Regions from separate parts of the Mesorhizobium sp. M4B.F.Ca.ET.143.01.1.1 genome, predicted to be linked through region 3. Evidence: riboswitches for the same ligand, from Rfam matches in the RefSeq annotation. Region 3 holds a riboswitch; each other region holds the start of a gene.
The links. Region 3 has a riboswitch for cobalamin ahead of EN786_RS09955 (DUF1636 family protein). Riboswitches for the same ligand answer to the same signal wherever they lie in the genome.

Region 1: linked by a shared signal. The riboswitch ahead of EN786_RS32040 (ABC transporter substrate-binding protein) and the one ahead of EN786_RS09955 (DUF1636 family protein) in region 3 are both predicted to bind cobalamin.
Region 2: linked by a shared signal. The riboswitch ahead of EN786_RS20455 (aromatic ring-hydroxylating dioxygenase subunit alpha) and the one ahead of EN786_RS09955 (DUF1636 family protein) in region 3 are both predicted to bind cobalamin.

What each region holds. Positions count from the first base shown of each region.
Region 1 covers NZ_SRSR01000021.1:55,087-60,118, reverse strand. Annotated here, with positions in the region: gene EN786_RS32055 (mobile mystery protein B) at 41-634, opposite strand; gene EN786_RS32050 (mobile mystery protein A) at 640-1,104, opposite strand; gene EN786_RS32045 (hypothetical protein) at 1,303-1,527, opposite strand; cobalamin riboswitch at 1,642-1,834, shown strand; gene EN786_RS32040 (ABC transporter substrate-binding protein) at 1,986-3,002, shown strand; gene EN786_RS32035 (iron ABC transporter permease) at 3,080-4,051, shown strand; gene EN786_RS32030 (ABC transporter ATP-binding protein) at 4,048-4,812, shown strand; gene EN786_RS32025 (pseudoazurin) at 4,823-5,032, shown strand, end outside.
Region 2 covers NZ_SRSR01000008.1:11,194-16,225, reverse strand. Annotated here, with positions in the region: gene EN786_RS20460 (hybrid-cluster NAD(P)-dependent oxidoreductase) at 1-1,004, opposite strand, end outside; gene EN786_RS20455 (aromatic ring-hydroxylating dioxygenase subunit alpha) at 1,023-2,270, opposite strand; cobalamin riboswitch at 2,392-2,595, opposite strand; gene EN786_RS20450 (DUF680 domain-containing protein) at 3,098-3,304, shown strand; gene EN786_RS20445 (DUF680 domain-containing protein) at 3,374-3,583, shown strand; gene EN786_RS20440 (DUF680 domain-containing protein) at 3,689-3,928, shown strand; gene ugpC (sn-glycerol-3-phosphate ABC transporter ATP-binding protein UgpC) at 4,021-5,032, opposite strand, start outside.
Region 3 covers NZ_SRSR01000003.1:539,951-544,982, forward strand. Annotated here, with positions in the region: gene EN786_RS09945 (cobaltochelatase subunit CobN) at 1-1,552, opposite strand, end outside; gene cobW (cobalamin biosynthesis protein CobW) at 1,570-2,607, opposite strand; gene EN786_RS09955 (DUF1636 family protein) at 2,610-3,038, opposite strand; cobalamin riboswitch at 3,076-3,281, opposite strand; gene EN786_RS09960 (winged helix-turn-helix domain-containing protein) at 3,311-4,510, opposite strand; gene EN786_RS09965 (NADH-quinone oxidoreductase subunit A) at 4,844-5,032, shown strand, end outside.

The DNA.
Region 1 (5,032 bases), on a different contig from region 3:
CACTGTCCATCCTCCTCCGTCGGTCGTCGTGGCGACGCGCCTACGAGCGCGCGAACGCCAGTAAGGGTTCGATCTCGTGGTTGTCAGCCGCCCGCAGCGCCGCGACATAGCGGGCACGGGTCTCGCCAGCGTCGACCAGGTTTGCCCAGCCCCAGCTAAACGGTGGTCGTCCAAGCTGGCGAGCAAGCAGGTCGCCGACCAGGCGGGAAAACCGTCCGTTTCCGTTTGGGAAGGGATGGATGGCAACCAAACGGTGGCTGAATCGGACGGCGATCTCGTCGGATGGGTAGGCACCGTGCTCGACCCAATAGCGCACATCGTCGACCGTCTGCCTGACATCCACTGCGATGCGGTAAGCATCAACGCCGATGTTCCGGGCCGTCATGCGGTACTGCCCCGCCCAACGCCACACCTCGCCAAACATGCGCCGGTGCAGCTCGTTCAGGAACTCATGGTCGAGGACATCGCGCCTTCGCGACATCGCCCAGCGCAAGCCTTCGCCGATGTTGACCTGTTCGGCCTCATTCAGCTCATGCCGCAGTGTGATGTAGGACGGGATGAGCTGCTCCCGCTCCTCGGCGGTTAGCGGCGTATTCGCTTCGTCATCATCCTGGAACAGAGGATCGTCTTCCATGGGGATCAGTCATCCTCCCACAGTCGTCGTGGCGAGTCGGCAAGAATGGCATCGATGAGACGGCGACGTTCGTCCTCCAGATCCGACTTGATCAAAGCCTGGTTTTCCAGCCGCATGGTATGATCCAGGCGAGTCATGTCCTGTCCCGCCTTTTCTGCCGCTCGCTCGCGAAGCATGTCGTCTAGCGGCTTGATCGGAACGAAGGCATAGACAAACGTGCAGTTCATTGCCGCCGCGGCTTCCCGAAGGGTCTTAATCGTCGTCGCGCCCGAAACCTCCGCCTTCTCGATGGCCGGAATGCGAGAGGGGGCTGCGCCCATGCGAGTGGCGAGCTGCCGGGTGCTCATCCCCAGAGCTTCACGGATGGCTTTCATCCAACCGCGAGGCGGCGCAATGAGCTTTAGTTCCCGCAGCGGTGCGAGACGCCGTTCCAGTTGTTTGCGCGCGAGCGAAGCCTGTTTTATGTTCATAGATATATGTCCATCTTCGGTTCACGTTAGCATAAAAAGATGAGCAGAGAAACGCCAAAAGAACATGTATATATGATCAAAAGGCGTGATAATTGGACATAAAGGAATGAGCAATATCGGTTGGACGAACGAAGCAGCCAAGCTTCAGCGAGAGAGCTGCTCACGAATTGCGAGAATGGGGTAGCGCAGATTCTCAATTCAGCTGCAATCGAGACACACGGCCTTGCCGCTCGCGCTGCGGTAGAGAGTGGCGAGGCCCTTCACAGGGAACGTGCCGATTGTCTTGCCGTCTATCGCATCGATCGCCGTCACGGTCGGTGCGGCGTGGTCGGAAACGTACAGAGGCCATGCCTCTTTCTCGTCGGCCGAGGCTTCGCTGATTCCCGCGAGCTTCGCTGCCGGGTTGGTCCATAGTGGTTGCATTTGCTGCTCTCCTTGGATAAGCAGCTCCAGTCTGTTACGTAATAACATGACAGACTGGAAGAGGCATAAATATATTGGGCTCGGAAAGGCACCGCTTGATGCGAGCCAGGGGATTGGTTAGGAACGGGTGTCGGTTTCCGTAAGGAAATAACAGGGAATTCGCCGCGGCTTGCCGCGAAACGAAACTGCCCCCGCAACTGTAGGCGGTAAGTCCATCTCGATCATGCCACTGGGATTAGCCCCCGGGAAGGCCGAGAGGGACGATGACCCGTCAGTCAGGAGACCTACCGACACCCGTAACTTAACGCGCCGGGCGGGGTGTCCGGGGAGGTTGTCGATGACGCTAGCCACACGTGAAGTGCAGCCGCATCTCGTCCATTGCGACGCGATGACGATCATTGCCGTCCTGACCCGAATCCTTCGATCCCTGCCAGCAACCGATCGGAGATGTTCGCGTCATGACTGTTTCACGCCTTGCGCTTGCCGCTGCTAGCTTCGCTTTCCTCACGGCGGCCGCAGCGGCCGAGCCGACCAAGTACCCGCTGACCCTCGAGAATTGCGGGGAGACGCTGACCTTCCAGAAGGCGCCTGCGTCGACCGTTGCGGTCGGCCAGGCGGCGACCGAAGTGCTTTACTCACTCGGCCTAGGCGACAAGGTGACCGGCACCTCGGTCTGGTTCAACGAGGTGCTGCCCGAGTTCAAAAAGGTCAACGACAAGGTCGAACGCCTGGCCGACAACGATCCGAGCTTCGAAAGCGTGGTCGCGAAGAAGCCGGAACTGGTGACCGTTCAGTTCATCTGGCATGTCGGTCCTGACGGAATCGTCGCGACCCGCACTCAGTTCCATGACGTCGATATACCGACCTATATGCTGCCGGCCGACTGCGTCGCCAAGGACAATACGGTCGGCGTTGATGGCACGCGCAGCGAGCTCTTTTCGACCGCCACTATCCATCAGGGCATCCGCGAACTGGCGCAGATCTTCGACATCCAGGGCAAGGGTGCGGAACTCGTCGCCAGCCTGGCGGAGCGCGAGAATGCCGCCGTCGAACGCGCCAAGGCGCTCGACCTCAAGGACGTCTCTGCGGTCTTCTGGTTCTCCAGCGCCGAGATGGATATCGACCCCTATGTCGCGGGCCACAAGGGCGCACCGGCCTACATGATGGACAAGCTCGGCATCAAGAACATCATCGAGTCCGACGAGGAGTGGCCAGTTGTCGGTTGGGAGACCATCGCCAAGGCCAACCCGAAGCTGATCGTCATCGCCAGGATGGACCGCCGCCGTTTCCCCGCTGACGACTACGAGAAGAAGCTGGAGTTCCTAAAATCCGATCCGGTCGCGAGCCAGATGGACGCGGTCAAGAACGACCGCATCGTGGTCATGGACGCACATGCGATGGATGCGACCATCCGCACGATTGCCGGCATCGAGGTGCTGTCGAAGTCGCTCAAGGATTTCGGACTGGCACAGTGAGTCTGACCGCCTCGCAGGAGATCTACGTCTTCCGGCTTGGCCGGGGGACGCTCGGTTTCGCCGCGCTCGTCGCGGCGGTGCTCGCCGGAATCTGCATCGGCGAGACGCCGATCCCTGTCTCGATCGTCCTGCAGACTCTGGCCAACAAGATCTTTGGTTCGGCCTACGTGCTCGACCCGATCGACATGGGGATCATCTGGAACTACCGCCTGCCGCGTGCGATCATTGCGGCCTGTTGCGGATCGGGCCTGGCAATCTCCGGCATGGTGCTGCAGTCGCTGCTGCGAAACGCGCTGGCGGACCCGTATCTTCTCGGCATTTCCGCCGGTGCCTCGACCGGCGCGGTGGCGGTGACTGTCGCCGGCTTGGGCGCCGGCGCGATTTCGATGTCGCTTGGAGCCTTCGTCGGCGCCGTCGCAGCCTTTGCCCTGGTGGCGATACTGGCGCGCGCGGCTGGCGGTGGCGTTACGTCGCACGGCACCGGACAGATCGTGCTCGCAGGCATAGCCGGGTCGCAGCTCTTCAACGCGCTGACCTCCTTCATCATCACCAAGTCGGCCAATGCCGAGCAAGCGCGCGGCATCATGTTCTGGCTGCTGGGCAATTTGAGCGGCGCACGGTGGCCCGACGTTTGGCTGGCGGTTCCGATAGCCCTGGTCGGGTTAGCCGCTTGCATCTGGTATGCGCGCGCTCTCGACGCTTTCGCCTTCGGCGCCGAGTCGGCGTCGTCGCTGGGAGTACCAGTTCGCAGAGTGCAGGTGGTCCTCATCGGCTTCACGGCGCTGGTGACGGCGGTGATGGTGAGCATCGTCGGCTCGATCGGCTTCGTCGGGCTTGTTATCCCGCATGCGGCGCGGTTTCTCGTCGGCGTGCGCCACGGGAGGCTGGGGCCGGCGACGGCGCTCATCGGCGCGGCGTTCCTCATCACCGCGGATGTGCTCTCACGCACCATTATTCCCGGACAGGTCTTGCCGATCGGCGTCATTACGGCACTCGTTGGAGCGCCGGCCTTCGCGGTGATCCTGATCCGCGGGCGGCGCGCGCCATGATCCTGGAAGCACACAATCTCGGCTGGTCAGTGCGAGGGAAACCGATCGTCACCGGGGTCGATCTCGTGGTGAACGAGGATGAAACGCTCGGTCTCGTCGGGCCGAACGGCTCCGGCAAGTCGACACTGATGAAACTGCTGGCAGGCATCCGACAACCAACGTCAGGCGACGTTCGGGTCAAGGGTGAGGCGCTTCGCGCGATGCCGCGCCGCGCCGTCGCCCAACTGATCGCCTTTCTCGAACAACAGGCAGAGACCACTGAGGCCATCACCGTGAAAGATGCGGTCGACCTTGGCCGCACGCCGTGGCTGACGCCGCTGCAGCCCTGGTCGCGGGAAGACGACCTCATCGTGGCGCAAGCGCTTGCCGACACCGACATGAAAGGGTTCGAGCGCCGTTCCTGGGCAACCCTGTCCGGTGGGGAGCGCCAGCGTGTCCACCTGGCGAGGGCGCTTGCGCAGCAGCCCCAGATCCTGCTTCTCGACGAGCCCACGAACCACCTCGATGTCCAGCACCAGCTCTCGATCCTCGACCTGGTCGCGAAACTGCCAGTCACATCGGTTGTCGCGCTGCACGATCTGAACCAGGCGCTCTCCTGCGATCGCGTCGGCGTGCTGTCCGGCGGCCGGCTCGTCGCGCTAGGCCCTCCGCACGAGGTGCTGACTGCCGAGCGGATCGGCGCGGTGTTCGGCGTTCGCGCAAGCATTCTCATCGACCCGGCAGACGGCACGCACATGTTCCGCTTCCATCCAGCTTCCTGAAAGGAAACCCATGCGCTTGCAAATTCTGACCCTGTTCCTGTCGCTGGCAACGTCGTCCGCCTGTGCCGAGACGCACGACATCAAGATGCTCAACCGCAACGAGACGGGCCCGATGGTCTACGAGCCTGACTTCGTCCAAATCGCGCCGGGCGACACCGTAAAGTTCATCGCGGCCGCAAGCGGCCACAATGCCGCGACGATCGACGGCATGGTCCCGGAC
Region 2 (5,032 bases), on a different contig from region 3:
ATCGCGACCTCGCCAGAGACTTTCCTGACCTTGCAGGTGCCGCAGAGGCCGAACTCGCAGGCGGCGGGGATCCTGACGCCCGAGGCGCGCGCCGTCTGCAGCACGGTCTGTCCGGCAAGGCATTCGGCGTCGACGTCGGAAAGCGAGAAGCGCACCGGCGTCGCGGCCTCGATAGGGGTCTCGACGCCGCCGTCGCCCGGCAGCGCAAACGGCGCCGGCACTTCCTCCACCGCCGGCGCGGCAAAGCTTTCCTGGTGATACCTGGCCATGTCGAAGCCCGCCGCCTCCAACATCTGCCGCACCGCGCGCATGAACGGGTCGGGGCCGCAGCAGAATATCTCGCGCTCGCGGAAGTCGGGAGCGAGCAGCGGCAGGCGAATGGCGTCGATGCGGCCCATATGACCGAACCAGCCCTCGCGGCTGGAGCGTTCCTCGATCATGAAGCCGAGCGACAGGCCGGGCATGCGGCTGCCCAGCAATTCAAGCTCCTTGCGAAAAATGATCTCTTCCGCCCTGCGCGCGCAGTTGACGAAACCGACATCGGTCCAGGGCGCGCAGTCGTTCAGCCAGCGCAGCATCGACATCATCGGCGTTACGCCGGAGCCGGCCGAGATGAACAGGTACTTGGCCGCCGGATGGCTGTGCAGCGAGAAATCGCCGGCCGGGCCGTAGGCCTTCACATGGGCGCCGGGCTTGAGATTGTCGAACATCCAGCGCGTGCCGATGCTGCCGGCCTGCGCCTTCACCGTCACCGCGATCGAGAACGGCCGCGACGGCGATGAGGACAGCGTGTAGGTGCGCATCAGCGGACCGTCGGCGACCGGCAGTTCCAGCGTCACGAACTGGCCGGGCTTGTAGCGGAACCAGGTCTGGTTGTCGGAGCGGAAGGTGAAGGTCTTGACGTCCGGCGCCTCGTCGCTGACGCCGATCACCTCCAGCACCTGCAGCCGGTCGTTCCAAGGCGCCATCTCGTCGAGATGGCGATAGAGGGCGAGATCCGTCATCGCGTTCATCCCTTCACCTCAAGCAACGCTGCGCAGCGCCGGCCGGCCGCCTTCGGCAAGGCGCGGCCCGATGAAGGAGGCGTACCATTCGACGAACTGGATGACGCCGCCCTCATGCTGCTCCGAATAGGGGCCGGGCTCATAGGCCGGCGACAGGATGCCGAAAGCATTTTCCTCGACGATGCGGCGATCCTGGTCGTTGGTCTCGGTCCAGACATGGGTGAGTTCGGCAAGATCGTAATCGACGCCTTCCACCGCATCCTTGTGGACCAGCCATTTCGTCGTCACCGCGGTTTCGGTGGCGCTGATCGGCAGCACCCGGAAGGTGACGGCATGGTCGATCAGGATATGGTTCCAGGTGGTCGGATAGTGATAGTGCATCAGCGTGCCGATGCGGTCCGCCGAGACGCTCGTGGAAAGGTTCTTCGTCACCGCGCGCTTGCCGCTCATCGTGTAGCTGACGGCGTCGCGCAAGAGCGGCGCGCGGGTGGCGCGATACTGTCCGGCCGGGTCGATGCGGAACTTGCTCGGCAGGCCCGCCGCCTCGCATTTCGCCCAATGCGCCTGCATCTCGGGATCGCTTTCGGCACCATGCACGCCGGTCACCGTCGGCGCCTCGGGGAAGGTCTTGCAGAGTTCGGGATGGTTGCCGGCGCAGTGATAGCACTCGCGGTTGTTTTCCCAGACCAGCTTCCAGTTGCCCTTCTCGACGATGGTCGATTCGAAAGCGACCTTCGCCTCAGTCAATCGATGCGGCAGGAGATAGGGTTCGATCATGGCGCGCATCGGCGCGAAATCGGCTGGCTCTTTCGCCAGGCAGATGAAGATGTAGCCGCCGACGCTCTCGCAGGCGACCGGCTTCAGGCCGAACTGGCTCTTGTCGAAACCATCCGCCATCTGGCGGGCGAACAGCAGCCTGCCGTCGAGCTCGTAGGTCCATTGATGATAGGGGCAGACGAGCTTCGCCGCGGTGCCCTTCTCGGCGTTGCAGACGCGGCTGCCGCGATGGCGGCAGGAGTTATGGAAGGCATTGACCCTGCCTTGCTGGTCGCGAACCAGAACCACCGGATAGTCGCCGACCTGCGCGGTGATGTAGCTGCCCGGCTTCGGCAATTCGCAATCGTGGCCGATGAACAGCCAGTCGCGGTACCAGATCAGCTCCATGTCGAGCTTGAAATAGTCCGGGTCGGTATAGAAGGGCTGTTCCAGCGAAAAGCCCGGCCTGCGGCCGTGCAGCAGCCTCAGCATGTCGTTGCGCGCATCCATGTCCTGTCCTCGCGTTTGTCGCACCGCTTCAAGGACTGAACTGGTGGTGATTGAGAAGAACGACCGCCGCCGGCATGGCCGGGCACGCACCATCCGCCTCTTGACCGCCCACCGCGATCAGCCGAGTTCAAGTATCCCTGGCTGGTTTCCGGGCTCTGGAGTGCCCTGACGGGCGGTCGCGGCACCTTCCCAGGCCGATGGCCCAGTGGTCTCCCGTCGCGACTTTGAACTCCACCACCGTTGCGGGGGCAGCGCCGGGTTCTGACCGGCTTCCCAATTCTCCGTCCCGTCGTCACGGGGCAGCACCTGAGATAATCTGATCTTAATCACGACAGCCGCCGCGCCATCGGCATGAAAACGACATCGCATCCATGCGGCGCGACACGACCCATGATGCTTGATATTGGCCCTGCAAGGCGACCGATGTCACACGCTGCCGGCATGCGAATCGAGGCGGAGAAAACCGTGTTCCCTGGGCGGTTCTGAATTGGTTAACAGTATAGAAAAGTGACTATTAGGAGATCCTAAAATCGAACCGAACGGTTCGTTTCTGTTGACAATGCGTGCAGGACGGTGTGAACGCAGATCTTCGGAATCGTCACTTGGCCCGATGGGCGATTCAAACAACCACTTGATATTGCTTCGTAATTCATTGCGTGTAGATGGCCTTGGTACAATTTCAAGGTGCAGATTCATAGGCCAGACGGAAAAACTTCGTGATTGGAAAGCGGCCGATGGCTCTCCCACATCGGGGCTGTCCGAACGACGCGATTTCCTCCCAAGACACGCCGCTAGACGGACGGAAAAAATATACTGGAGTACCAAAAATGAAAAAGATTGCTCTTACTGCCGCCGCCCTTCTGGCCATTTCCGGCAGCGCCTTTGCTGGTGGCAGCGACAATTACGGTTCCAACGGTGCCAATCAGCCCGCCGCTGCCGTCGACAGCTCGTACACGGCTTCGATCGAGAAGTCGGAACCGGCCGCTCAGACACCGGCGCACGGCTCGGACCGCAACCTGTTCGGCAACAACTAACACACGATCCCTGACCGCGGTGGGCAAGAGCCCGCCGCTCGGGATCGTCAGAAATTCAGGAGCACTGAAATGAAGAAGATCATCCTTGCCACAGCGGCCCTTCTGGCCATCTCGGGCGGCGCTTTCGCATCCGGCAGCGACAATTACGGTTCCAACGGTGCCAATCAGCCCGCTGCTGCCGTCGACAGCTCGTACACGGCATCGATCAAGAAGTCGGAACCGGCCGCCGAGCAGCCCGCCAACCAGGGCAGCGACCGTAACCTCTTCGGCAACAACTAAACCGACCGGACCGCGATCCCGGACCTCCGGTTCGGGTCGTGGCCAAACGGAAGCCGGACGCGGCGGCTGGCCCGCCGCTCCGACGCAAATCCAGGAGTACCCAAAATGAAGAAGATTGCTCTTACTGCCGCCGCACTTTTGATCGCCGCCGGTAGCGCCTATGCCCGCAACGACAATGTCGGCGGGACCGACATCAACAGTCAGCGGCCGGCCGCCAACGTCGACACCACGCAGACGTCGTCGACGCGCGACACCAGCTCGCCGGTCTACAAGCTGCTGAACTCGTCGGGCGACGTAGAGAAGTCCGCGCCTCAGGGCAGCGACCGCAACCTGTTTGGCCGCTAACAGCCGGTCCATCCCGGATCGGGATATGGATCGGGCCATAATGCCAAGAGCGGCGGGCACAGCCCGCCGCTCTTTTTTGTCTCACGTGAAGGTCAGGCCGCCTTGGCTTCCGCCATATGCAGCGTGAAGGAGTGGCCGTCGGCATCGAAGATGTGCAGGTCGCCGGGATCGGCGTTGAGCCGCAGCACAGCGCCGCGCTTGACCTCGACATTGCCCGGCAGTTTCGTCACCAGCGGCAGGTCGGCGCGGCCGATGTCGACATAGACGAGCTGGACCTCGCCGAGCTGCTCGACATAATCCACCGTTCCCTCGAACAGATACTCGGTGCCGGTGGCGATCGCCAGGTCTTCCGGCCGCACGCCGAAACTCACCGCCGCACCATTCGCCGCGGCGGGTGTGGCGATCGGCACCGTCGCCTTGCGGCCGCCGACATGGCTGATGACGGTCGGGTCGCCGGCCTTTTCGATCTTGGCCGGCAGGATGTTCATGGCCGGCGAGCCGATGAACTGGGCAACGAACAGATTGCCGGGCCGCTTGTAGAGCTCCATCGGCGTGCCGACCTGCTCGATGCGGCCTTCCTTCAGCACCACGATGCGATCGGCCAGCGTCATCGCCTCGACCTGGTCGTGGGTGACATAGATCATCGTCGTGTTCGGCATCGATTCCTTGAGCTTGGCGATCTCGATGCGGGTGGCGACGCGAAGTGCCGCGTCGAGGTTGGACAGCGGCTCGTCGAACAGGAACACCTTCGGGTTGCGCACGATGGCGCGGCCGATGGCGACGCGCTGGCGCTGGCCGCCCGACATCGCCTTGGGCAGCCGGTCGAGATATTTGGTCAATTGCAGGATCTCGGCCGCCTGCCGCACCCGCTTGTCGATCTCGGCCTTGCTTTCCTTGCCGATCTTCATCGAGAAGGCCATGTTGTCGTAGACGGTCATGTGCGGATAGAGCGCGTAGGACTGGAACACCATGGCGATGCCGCGCTTCGACGGCGGCACGTCGTTCACGACGTCGCCGGCGATCTTGAGTTCGCCCGAGGTGATCTCCTCCAGCCCGGCGATGGACCTCAGCAAGGTCGACTTGCCGCAGCCGGACGGGCCGACG
Region 3 (5,032 bases):
CGCGCGAACCTTTCCCTTCTGCCTTGCCCCACGCGGCCTCTATTGCATCGTGCGCTGGCCTCGGTAGTTCGGCCGAAAAGGCGAAGTAGGCCTCTACGGAGAGGCCTTGCCCACCCACCTCCAGCGCATCCAGCAGTTCCCGCGGCGATTGCGGAATCGCCTCAACCGCGTAGCCCTGTTCCTTCAGGTCGTGCAGCATCGCGAGCACGCTCGACGGCACGTCGAGGCCGACGGCATAGCCCGTTCGCCCCGCAGCGCTCGGATAATCCGGTATCAGGATCGCCAGCTTGCGCTCGGCCCGCTCGGTCCGCCGCAGGCGAATGAACGCCGCGATGCGCTTGGCGACCTGCGCGACGCGACCTGCCTCCGGCCGGTTGGCGAAGGCGCGGAAAGCCAGCGCCGGGTCGGTTTCGCTCTCGCCCTTGAACGAAATCGCGCCGGCCAGGATGCGGCCGTCGAGTTCCGGCAGCACGACATGCATGGCAAGGTCGGCGGGCGCCAGGCCGCGCTGGTTCTTCTCCCAGACCTCGCGTCTGGTCGTGGCGACGATGACCTGGAAGACCGGCACGCCGGCACGGTCGAACAGGGTTTCCGCGCCGGGTTCGGCGCCGGAGGCGAATGCGGTGGCGGTGACGATGGCGGCCGGGTTCAGTGAGGCGAGGGCGTTCTCGACAAAGGCCAGAGACGCCTGATCCTTGAGGCTCGAAACGAAGATCGGCACCGGCGCGATGCCTTGCGCGTGCAGTGCGTCGACCAGCGCATCGATCGGTGCGACATCGGCGGCGAGCAGCATCGAGCGGTAGAAGAGGATGGGGATGACAGGCGCGCCGTCTCCCTCCCCCTCGAGGGGAGGGTGGCCCGCAGGGCCGGGAGGGGTCGGGACGACTGGGCTTAACGTCTCTTCCTGCGGTCGTTCTTCAGGGTGTCGGCGCGTGTCGCGGAGGACCCCACCCCCGGCCTGCGGCCGGACCCTCCCCTCAAGGGGGAGGGGGACGACGCCGCGGCCCGGCTCGTAGTATCCAGCCTTCGGGACGCAGACCGGGTCGGTCACCGCCGTGTCCGACCCCGCCAGCCGCGCCAGCCTCTTCACCAGCGCTGTCATATTCGCAGGCCCGCCTTCGCGGAAATAGCCGAGCAATCCGTCCAGCTCGGCGCGCGGCAGGGTCGAGGCCTCGATCAGCCGCAGATCCTCGTCGTGGCTTTCGCCGGGCAGCAGCGCCAGCTTGATGCCGCGTTCGCGCGCGACCGCGGCGAGCTGGTCGCAACCGTAGCGCCACCAGTCATAGCCGCCGAGGATGCGGACCAGGATGACTTTGGCGTGGCGGGCGACGCTGTCGATCCAGAGGTCGACCGACATCGGATGGCGGAGATCGCGAAGTGCCGCCAGCCGCATTGAGGGCAATCGTTCCGCGTCCGCCTTCCACGCCGCAGCCAGTCCGGAAAGATCGCTGTCGGTGAAGGACAGCGCCACGACATCCGCAGGCATCTGCCTGAGATCGACAGGCTCGGCGAGATCGTCGAGCGAGGCGGATGTGGTGGTGAGGATGTGCATCGTGGTTCGGGTTTGCCTCAGCCGGCGAGGATACGCTCGATCGCCGGGCGGTTCAGCCCCTTCAGGCCGATGACGACGAGGCGCGAGCGGCGATCGTCCTCGGCCGTCCAGGCGCGGTCGTAGTAATGGTTGACACGTGGCCCGACGGCCTGCAGCAAAAGCCGCATCGGCTTGCCGCCGACCTCGACGAAGCCCTTGACGCGCAGCACATTCTCCTGTTCGGCAGCGGTGGCGACGCGTTGTGCCAGTTCATCCGGATTGGCGATCGACGGGATGTCGATGACGAAGGAGTCAAAATCGTCATGCTCGTGGTCGAGCTCGTCATCGTGATGGGTCTTGCGGTTCTCGATGTCGTCCTCGACGGCGAGGCCAAGACCGAGCAGCACGGACGGGTCGACCTTGCCCTGGGCGGTCGGCACGACCTTGACGGCGCGAGCCACATGCTCGCCGATGACGGCGTTGGCGCGCGCCGAGCCGGCGGCGTCCATCAAATCGCTCTTCGACAGGATGATCAGGTCGGCGCAGGCGATCTGGTCCTCGAACACTTCTTCGACCGGATCGTCATGGTCGAGCGAGTCATCCGCCGCGCGCTGCGCCTGCAGGGCATCCATGTCGGAAGCGACGCGGCCGTCTGCCAGGGCCGGGCCGTCGACCACGGCGACGACGCCGTCGACAGTGACGCGGCTCTTCACGCTCGGCCACTGGAAGGCCTGGACCAGCGGCTTCGGCAGCGCGAGGCCTGAGGTTTCGATCAGGATGTGATCGACCTTCGGCGTCCGCGACAGGATCTGGTCGAGCGCCGGCACGAAATCGTCGGCGACGGTGCAGCAGATGCAGCCATTGGCCAGTTCGACGATGTTTTCCTCCGGGCAGGCATCGACGCCGCAGCCCTTGAGGATTTCGCCGTCGATGCCGACATCGCCGAACTCGTTGACGATGATCGCCAGCCGCTTGCCTTTGGCGTTCTCGAGCAGGTTGCGGATCAGCGTCGTCTTTCCGGCGCCCAGGAAGCCGGTGACGACGGTGCAGGGAACACGGGAGACGGATGCGGTCATGGTCAGTCCTTCAGCAGGTCGAGGGGAGGGATGCGGGCAACAAGGCCGCGCTTCAGGGAATCGGGCCGGCCGCGCCACGGGATGAGGCCGTCGGTCGAGGTGGCGAAGAGCTTTGCGCCAGCAACGAGGTCGGCGCCGCTGGTCGCTGTCAGGTCGCCGAAGACGTAGCTCCAGGAGCCGTCACGCAGAAGCGCTGCGCTTAGGCGACGCTTGCAATTGCCGAGGCATTCGACAGTGCGGATGCGTATGTCCTGGCCGGAAGCAGCCCGGCGCGTGTCCTCGGCGAGCAGCGCGCCGGCGCGCGGATGGGCATCGGAACCCGTTTCGTCGCGGCAGGACGAGCAGACGATGACGGTCACGCCCGCCAAGGCTTCGCCGTCGTCGGACGGTATGTCCGCTCTATCAGCCGGAAAACTGCTGTCGCGCTCCAAATCAGGCTCCTTGCCCGGAAAACCCGCCAGGCGATCGGATTCATCTGTCTCAGACGGCAGGTCTCCTGGCTCGCGGGTCATCGCCTTGGTTGCCGCCTTCCCGGGGAACATCCCAGTGGCTTTCGGCCTTGGCTCTTCGCTTACAGTTGCGGGGACAGCCGCGGATTTGGGCATTTTTCCCTCACCGCATTCCCTCTTGGCTCCTCCCTTTGCCGGGAGAAGACCGTCTGCGGCGGATTTAGGCTTACGGGTGTGGGCCTGTCAACGCACGTCTACGACGCGCTAAGGCCTGCCAGCGCCGGGCCGAGGTCGCCGGCCGGCGTCACTTCGATGCTCTCGAGGCCAAGCCAGCCCTGCATTCGCTTGAGCTCCTCGAAGAGTTCTGCCGCAGTTTCCGGCGGCGTATCAGGCTCAGCATAGGCGGCGTGGACGCGCAGCACGCTGGCCGGGCGGTCGGCGCGGAGATCGACGCGGGCGACGATCCGGTCGCCGAGCAGGAAGGGCAGCACGTAGTAGCCGTATTGGCGCTTTTCGGCCGGGGTGTAGATCTCGATGCGGTAGCGGAAGTCGAACAGCTTTTCCGTCCGCGTGCGCTCGAAAACGACGGGATCGAACGGCGCGAGCAGGGCGCGCGCCTCGATTTTGCGCGGAAAGCGGGCGTCCTTGTGCAGGTAGGCGGGCTTGTCCCAGCCTTCGACCCGCATCGGCAGCAGATCGCCCATCTCGACCAGGTCCTCGATGCGGTCCTTCGTGTCGCCGGGGGCGAGGCGAAAATAATCGCGCAGGTCGCTGTAGGTGGCGATGCCATGCGCGCGGGCGGAAATGCGAAGCAATTCGCGATGCGCGTCCTCGACGGAGGGAACCGGCAGATCGAGCACGGCCTGCGGCAGCACGCGCTCCGGCAAATCGTAGTAGCGCTCGAAGCCGCGTCGGTAGGCGGTGGTGATGCGGCCGGCCCAGAACAGCCACTCGAAGGCGTGCTTGGCCGCGCTCCAGCCCCACCAGCCGCCATTGCCCTTGTGGCCTTCTATGTCGGAGGCGGCGATCGGCCCGCGTTCGGCGACCTCGTTGTAGACGTCGTCAATCATCTGGCGCTGCTCACGGCCCCATTTCGCGAGGCCGAGATACATTTCCTCGCCCTGTTCGGCGCGCTGCATGCGCCAGCGCAGCAGCGGCCAGGTCTCGACCGGCAGGAAGGAGGCCTCATGCGCCCAATATTCAAAGACGGTGCGCTTGCGCGTGAGCGCGGCGTTGTCGAGCAGGGAAAGCGGGTAGGGGCCGAGGCGCGAATAGAGCGGCATATAGTGCGCGCGCACCACGGCGCTGACGGAATCGATCTGCAGCAGGCCGGTGCGGGACAGCACGCGGGCGAGGTGCCGGCGGTCCGGCGTGCCGCCCGGCTGCGGGTCAGTGAAACCTTGCGCGCCGAGCGCGATGCGCCTGGCCATGGCGAGCGATATCTTTTCCTTCATCCAGAAGCCTTGCCCCGATCCGTCTACCCGAATTTCCAGTCAATGATTCCAGCCATGCTAGCAGGCAAATGGCGGGAGATATGTCAGGAGAGAAAAGTGGAGTAAAAAGCGAAGGAAATCAAACAGGAGCGGATCGGACCAGTTTCTTCCGATCTGGCGTCCAGCGCCAGGTTTTGAACAAGGTTTGACTTGCTTCGCCGAAAGCGCTGCGCTAACCCTCGCCGCGTTGCAGCATAGGCCCTTAAAACGGTTCAGCGGTGAATCTGTCACGCTTCCGCAATAGGATCGGTTGCTGTAATCAACGTGGATTGACCGCCAACGGAAAGCCGCAGCATGAACGCACTTTTGAGTTCGTATCTGCCCATCGTCCTGTTTATCGGCGTGGCGCTTGTCGTCGGCCTGGCGCTGCTTGCGGCGCCGTTCCTGGTGGCCTACCGCAACCCCGACCCGGAAAAGCTTTCCGCCTATGAATGCGGTTTCAACTCGTTCGACGACGCCCGCATGAAGTTCGACATCCGCTTC